Regions from separate parts of the Neobacillus sp. GCM10027624 genome, predicted to be linked through region 2. Evidence: riboswitches for the same ligand, from Rfam matches in the RefSeq annotation. Region 2 holds a riboswitch; the other holds the start of a gene.
The links. Region 2 has a riboswitch for S-adenosylmethionine ahead of metK (methionine adenosyltransferase). Riboswitches for the same ligand answer to the same signal wherever they lie in the genome.

Region 1 (3,569 bases), on a different contig from region 2:
CGGCACGTTAGATGCACCCACAACTAATTTTGTTAATTTTTTTCCGCTGTCCCCACTGCTTGCAGTATCGTCCTTTTTAGATGTTCCGCATGCTGCTAAAACAAGCGCAAGAGATAATGCAAGTAATAAACTTAACCATTTTTTCATTTTGAATTCTCCTTTAGCGTTTATCTATTTTTGTAGTAATTAAATCCCCTATAAACTGTATGATAAATACAATGACAAGAATGATGATGGTCGCAACCAGTGTTACATCATTTTGGTTTCGCTGGAACCCTTCGAGATAGGCAAGGTTTCCAAGTCCTCCCGCACCAATTACTCCTGCCATGGCTGTGTAACCAACAAGTGCAATCGCTGTAACCGTAAGCCCTGAGACAAGTGCCGGCATCGATTCCGGAAGCAGTACCTTCCAGATAATCGTTCCTGTTGTTGCCCCCATTGATTTTGCTGCCTCAATAACACCTTTATCAATTTCCCTCAGGCCAATTTCAACCATTCTTGCATAGAACGGAGCCGCACCAATGATTAAGGCCGGTAATGCTGCATTTTCTCCAATCATCGAGCCAACCAATAGCATTGTGAATGGAATGAGCAAAACAATTAAGATAATAAAAGGGATCGACCTAAAGATATTTACAAATGCGCTAATGACAGTGTTAACCACTTTATTTTCCCACATATTTCCTTTTCCGGTAAGAAAAAGGAGTAATCCCAAAATAATTCCTAATATAAAGGTAGCAATAACGGATATTGCGGTCATGTAAAGAGTTTGCACGGTTGCCTCCCACATTGCCTGCCAGTCAATATCAGTTAAATATGGATCATTGTTCATTTGTTACCACCTCCACTCCAACCTGCTGGGTGCGAATATAGTCAACCGCTTGATTGACTTTGTCCGCGTCCCCATCGAGATGAATGAACAAGGTACCATATGAACCGCTTTGTGTCTGAGAAATTTTCCCCTGCAGGATATTAACCGTTACATCATTGTAGCGAATCAAATTCGTAATAATTGGCTGTTCAGCAGCCTCACCAATAAAGGTCAGCTGGACAACAGTACCGGAATGATATCGTTCAAGCAAATGCTCCACTGTTTCTTTTGTTTCCTCCGGCTCCGTAACCTGCTGAACAAATCGCTTCGTAATCGGTGCCTGCGGGTTTCTAAACACTTCCAATACAGGACCAAGCTCTACAATTCTACCGCTTTCCATTACTGCAACTCGGTGGCAGATTTTACGAATTACATGCATCTCATGGGTGATTAAAACAATCGTTAAACCAAGCCTTTTATTGATATCGACCAACAAGTCAAGGATTGAATCCGTGGTTTGCGGGTCAAGGGCTGAGGTTGCTTCATCACAAAGCAAAACCTTTGGATTGTTCGCTAATGCACGGGCAATACCAACTCTTTGCTTTTGGCCGCCGCTCAGCTGTGAGGGATAAGCATTTTCCCTGCCTTCAAGGCCAACTAGTTTTACCAACTCGCTGACGCGCTTTAATCTTTCCGCTTTCGTTACTCCTGCAATTTCCAGTGGGAACTCAATATTTTCACTAACTGTTCTTGACCAAAGTAAATTAAAGTGCTGGAATATCATACTGATTTCTTGACGTGCTTTTCGCAAGTCACTGCCTTTAATCTTTGAAACTTCACGGCCTACAACAGTAACGGATCCCTCTGTAGGAAGCTCCAATCCGTTTAACATACGAATTAGTGTACTTTTACCCGCGCCACTATAACCAATTACCCCAAAAATTTCCCCTTTGTTAATTTCCAGGTTCACGTCGTCTACTGCCTTTAACTGTCCCTGTTTCGAAGGGAAAATTTTTCGAACATTTTTTATAGAAATCATAGAATTCACCTTCTTTTTTTCCATATATAAGTAAAAGTAAAAAATTCCAATTGCTCAGTATCACTTAAACATAGGGTTTGATGGTTTTGAATAAAACATTCTATATTAGGAAAATAAAAATGCCTTTCTGCGCAGGCAGAAAGGCATAATAAATTCAACCTTTCTCCCATCTCTCAAAGCAAACGCTTTGTGTGAATTGGCACCATTTCAATTAAATTGACGGTTGCCGGGCTTCATCGGGCACATCCCTCCACCTCTCTGGATAAGAGCATTTAAGCATCCTATATTCAATTAACACACATATGATGTAAGCAATCATTTTATTACGAAAGCTATCGTATCACGGATAAAAAGGAGTGTCAACGAAAATTCTACATATTTAGAAAAAATCAAACATGGTAGTTTTAGGCATTGGCCGTTAACGATATCAACCCGGTTGCTGCTTCAATAGCAGATTCAAGGTCTTCAATTAAATCCTCAACATTTTCGATACCGATTGATAGACGAATTAAATCTTCAGAAACTCCAGCTGCTTTAAGACCCTCAGCGTCTAATTGCTGGTGTGTGGTACTTGCCGGGTGAATAATTAAGCTCTTCGCATCCCCAACATTGGCCACATGTGCCCAGAGAGTAATGGAATCAATTAACTTAGCTCCTGCTTCCTTACCGCCCTTGATACCGAATACAACCATTGAGCCGGCACCTTTTGGTAAATATTTCTCAGCAAGCTCATGGTCAGGATGTGATGGGTGTCCTGGATAGGATACCCATTCAACAGCAGGATGGTTTACTAAATAATCCACAATCTGCTTCGTATTGGCAACATGTTCTTTCATACGAACATGAAGAGTTTCGAGCCCTAGGACAAATTGGAAAGCATTTTGAGGACTTAATGCCGGTCCAAGATCACGCAGCAATTGAACGCGTGCCTTGATAATATAGGCAACCGCACCAAGTGCCTCCGCATAAACAAGATCATGATAGCTCGCATCTGGTGTTGTAAAGCCCGGGAATTTTGGCGAATTCCAATCAAACTTACCACCGTCTACAATAATCCCGCCTGTTGTTGTACCATTTCCTAACAACCATTTTGTAGCAGAGTGAATGACAATGTCTGCACCATGTTCAATCGGACGGCAGAGAAATGGTGTTGCAAAGGTATTGTCGATAATCAGCGGAACACCTGCCGCATGGGCAATATCGGCCACTTTTTCAATATCTAATATGGTTAAGCTTGGATTGCCAATTGTTTCGGCGAAAACCGCTTTTGTTTTTTCCGTGATGGCAGTACGGAAGTTTTCAGGATTTTCAGGGTCAACAAATTTCACATTAATTCCGTACTTTGGTAATGTCACTGCAAAAAGATTGTAAGTGCCGCCGTATAATGTTGATGCTGCGACAATTTCATCACCAGCTTGAGCAAGGTTTAAAATTGCCAAGGTAATGGCGGCCATCCCACTTGCAACTGCAAGAGCCCCAACACCGCCTTCTAATAAGGCAACCCTTTCCTCAAAGACAGTTGTGGTGGGGTTATGAATCCGTGTATATATGTAACCTGGTTCTGCTAACGCAAAAAGGTTAGCGGCGTGTTCAGTGCTTTTAAATTGATAGGCATTGTTTTGATAAATTGGAACGGCACGAGCACCCGTTACGGGATCTGGAGATAAGCCTCCATGAACACTTAAAGTTTCAAAACGTAATTTCTTTTGATCGACTCCC
Region 2 (3,569 bases):
TCTCACCAAGCATTTCTGCATAACGTTTTGCAGGTAGCGGCAGGAATGGCGCCCCAAAGCAAGTTGAGAATGTAGCCTGTGGTGAAGTGATTCCACGTTCTGTACCGGCAAGCTTCGATGTATAACCGCTCAAGAAGTGGTACATTGCTTGTTCCTTTGTTAATTTAGCGATTGGAGGCAGTACGCCGAATGCATCAGCCGTTAAAAAGACGATTGTATTTGGATGTCCAGCTATGCTTGGCTCAATAATGTTATCAATCGCTTGAATTGGATAAGCTGCACGTGTGTTTTCTGTTAATGTGTTATCATCATAATCAGGAATTCTTGTTTCAGGATTCGTAATGACATTTTCTAACACAGTTCCAAAACGAATGGCATCAAAGATTTGCGGTTCTTTCTCACGAGTAAGATTAATGGTCTTAGCATAGCAGCCGCCTTCAATATTAAAAACTCCATTAGAAGACCAGCCATGTTCATCATCACCAATTAATTTGCGATTTGGATCTGCTGATAATGTTGTTTTACCTGTTCCAGAAAGACCGAAGAATAAAGCGACATCACCTTCTTGGCCTACATTGGCAGAACAGTGCATGGAAAGAATATTGTTTTCAGGAAGTAAATAATTCATGACAGAGAAAATGGACTTTTTCATTTCTCCCGCATATTCTGTACCACCGATTAAGACAGTACGGCGTTCAAAAGAAATAATAATAAATGTTTCGGATTTTGTCCCATCAACAGCCGGATTTGCTTTAAAATTTGGTGCGGAAATGACATTAAAGCCAGATTCGTGTGTTAATAACTCTTCTGCATTTGGACGAATAAATAATTGATGGGCAAATAGGTTATGCCATGCATACTCATTAACCACTTGGATTGGCAGGCGGGATTTTTTATCTGCCCCGGCGAATCCTTTAAAAACATAAATTTCTTCTTTTGTTTTTAAATAGTCAAGCACTTTATTGTAAAGGTTTGTGAATGCTTCTTCAGAAATAGGCTGATTGTTTCCCCAATCAATTTTATCCTTTGTAGATCCTTCAGCAACAATAAATTTGTCGTGAGGAGAACGTCCAGTATATTTACCAGTTGCTACACTGATAGCACCTGATGAGGTTAAAGTTCCTTCATTACGGCTTAATACTTTCTCTACCAATTGTGGAACGGATAGTTGGATTTGAACATTTTTTTCATCTAATAATTGATTTAATTCATTAGGGATATGAAGAGAATTCATTTGGATGGGACCTTCCTTTTTAGTTTTTTTAGCAGGGACTGCATCTTGATAAAAAGTATAACACATTTAATTTATTAGTCTATACTAATTCGAAAAATATCTAACATTTTATACATTATTCATAAATTAATGCGTTTATTTAGGCAAAATGTTCATTAATATTATTTTTTACAAAAAATGATTTTTTCGCTGATATTATTGTTGGTTTATTTTTGAAAAAATTGATTGACATTCTTCGACATGGTAGGTTAAGATTTAAAATTGAACGGATACTCTCTTATCCCGAGCTGGTGGAGGGACAGGCCCAATGAAACCCAGCAACCTGCTATTTTCAGGAAAGCAGTCGACAAAAGGATATTCCTTTTTAAACTGGTCATTTTCTTAGCAAAGGTGCTAAACCTGAAGCAAGGCTAGACCTTGAACGATAAGAGTGAAAGGCGCGGAAACAGTATGCTCTTGACCTTTCCTCAAATGGAAAGGTTTTTTGTTTTGGTGCAGTAATCTTTTATTTCTACCCTTGAAAATGTACAAAGGGCTTGTTTTTCTCATAAAAAGCCCGTATTTATTTCATACTACTAAGGGAATGAGTACCGTATCAGCCCGAGGTTAAATGGAAAAGGTTTAAAAGCCAGCACAGATAACCTCATATAATAAATTTAGGAGGAATTCAGATTGTCAACAAAACGCCGTTTGTTTACTTCTGAATCAGTAACCGAAGGTCATCCTGATAAAATCTGTGACCAAATTTCTGATTCCATTTTAGATGCCATTTTAGCAAAGGATGCTAATGCACGTGTTGCAGCTGAAACTTCAGTTACAACAGGATTAGTCCTTGTTGCCGGTGAAATCACCACTTCTACTTATGTGGACATTCCAAAAATCGTTCGTGAAACCATTAAAGGGATTGGTTATAACCGTGCAAAATATGGCTTCGACTCCGAAACCTGTGCGGTATTAACCTCAATTGATGAACAATCACCTGACATTGCAATGGGGGTTGATCAGGCACTTGAAGCACGTGAAGGTCAAATGTCTGATGAACAAATTGAAGCAATTGGCGCAGGAGACCAAGGCTTAATGTTTGGATTTGCTTGTAATGAGACAAAAGAACTTATGCCGCTTCCAATTTCACTTGCTCATAAGCTAGCACGCCGTTTAACTGAAGTTCGTAAAGAGGAGATTCTTCCATACCTTCGTCCAGATGGAAAAACTCAAGTAACGGTTGAATATGATGAAAATGATAAACCAGTTCGGATTGATACGATTGTTATTTCAACTCAGCATCATCCTGAAATTGCTCTTGAGCAAATTCAGCGTAATTTAAAGGAATATGTAATTAATCCGGTTGTACCAAAAGAACTAATTGATGAAAATACTAAATATTTCATTAACCCTACTGGCCGTTTCGTTATTGGCGGACCTCAAGGAGATGCAGGTCTAACTGGTCGTAAAATTATTGTTGATACTTACGGTGGCTATGCTCGTCATGGCGGTGGTGCATTCTCCGGTAAGGATCCTACAAAGGTTGACCGTTCTGCTGCCTATGCAGCACGTTATGTAGCAAAAAATATTGTTGCTGCAGGACTTGCTGAAAAATGTGAAGTACAGCTTGCTTATGCTATTGGTGTAGCAAGACCGGTGTCCATTTCCGTAGATACATTTGGTACAGGTAAGGTAAACGAAGAGATTTTGGTTGAATTAGTAAGTAAAAACTTTGACCTTCGCCCTGCAGGCATTATCAATATGCTTGACCTTCGCCGCCCAATTTACAAACAAACAGCAGCTTACGGACATTTCGGACGTACAGATGTTGATCTTCCTTGGGAGCGTACAGACAAAGCTGACGCCCTTCGCGAACAAGCAAATCAATAAGCATTTCCAGTAAGAGAGTTACATAACAGTGTAACTCTCTTTTTTTTCGTCACATACATAAACGGTTAGAAGAATAGGATGTTTAAGTCACCCTAAACAGGTGAAAACTGGATAATATCTATTTTTTAATTGAAGCAGGTGAGATACGATGTGCGGATTTATTGGCTGTGTCCATGATCAGCCAAAGGTTTATCGGGACGAACAAAAACAGCAATTTAAAACGATGAATGATATCATTACCCATCGTGGACCCGACGATGATGGGTTTTATCATGATGAATATGTTCAATTTGGGTTTCGCCGCTTAAGTATCATTGATATTGAGAGTGGGCACCAGCCATTAACATTTGAAAATGAACGTTATTGGATTATTTTTAATGGTGAAGTATATAACTATGTTGAATTACGTGAAGAGCTTTTATTGGAAGGAATGGAATTTGCCACAAGTTCTGACACGGAGGTC

Region 1: linked by a shared signal. The riboswitch ahead of ACFQZ9_RS16120 (methionine ABC transporter ATP-binding protein) and the one ahead of metK (methionine adenosyltransferase) in region 2 are both predicted to bind S-adenosylmethionine.

What each region holds. Positions count from the first base shown of each region.
Region 1 is NZ_JBHTHD010000010.1:361,641-365,209, reverse strand. Features, by position in the region: gene ACFQZ9_RS16130 (MetQ/NlpA family ABC transporter substrate-binding protein) at 1-147, opposite strand, end outside; gene ACFQZ9_RS16125 (methionine ABC transporter permease) at 161-832, opposite strand; gene ACFQZ9_RS16120 (methionine ABC transporter ATP-binding protein) at 822-1,850, opposite strand; SAM riboswitch class I at 2,014-2,119, opposite strand; gene ACFQZ9_RS16115 (O-acetylhomoserine aminocarboxypropyltransferase/cysteine synthase family protein) at 2,255-3,569, opposite strand, start outside.
Region 2 is NZ_JBHTHD010000011.1:46,034-49,602, forward strand. Features, by position in the region: gene pckA (phosphoenolpyruvate carboxykinase (ATP)) at 1-1,234, opposite strand, end outside; SAM riboswitch class I at 1,509-1,665, shown strand; gene metK (methionine adenosyltransferase) at 1,907-3,106, shown strand; gene asnB (asparagine synthetase B family protein) at 3,255-3,569, shown strand, end outside.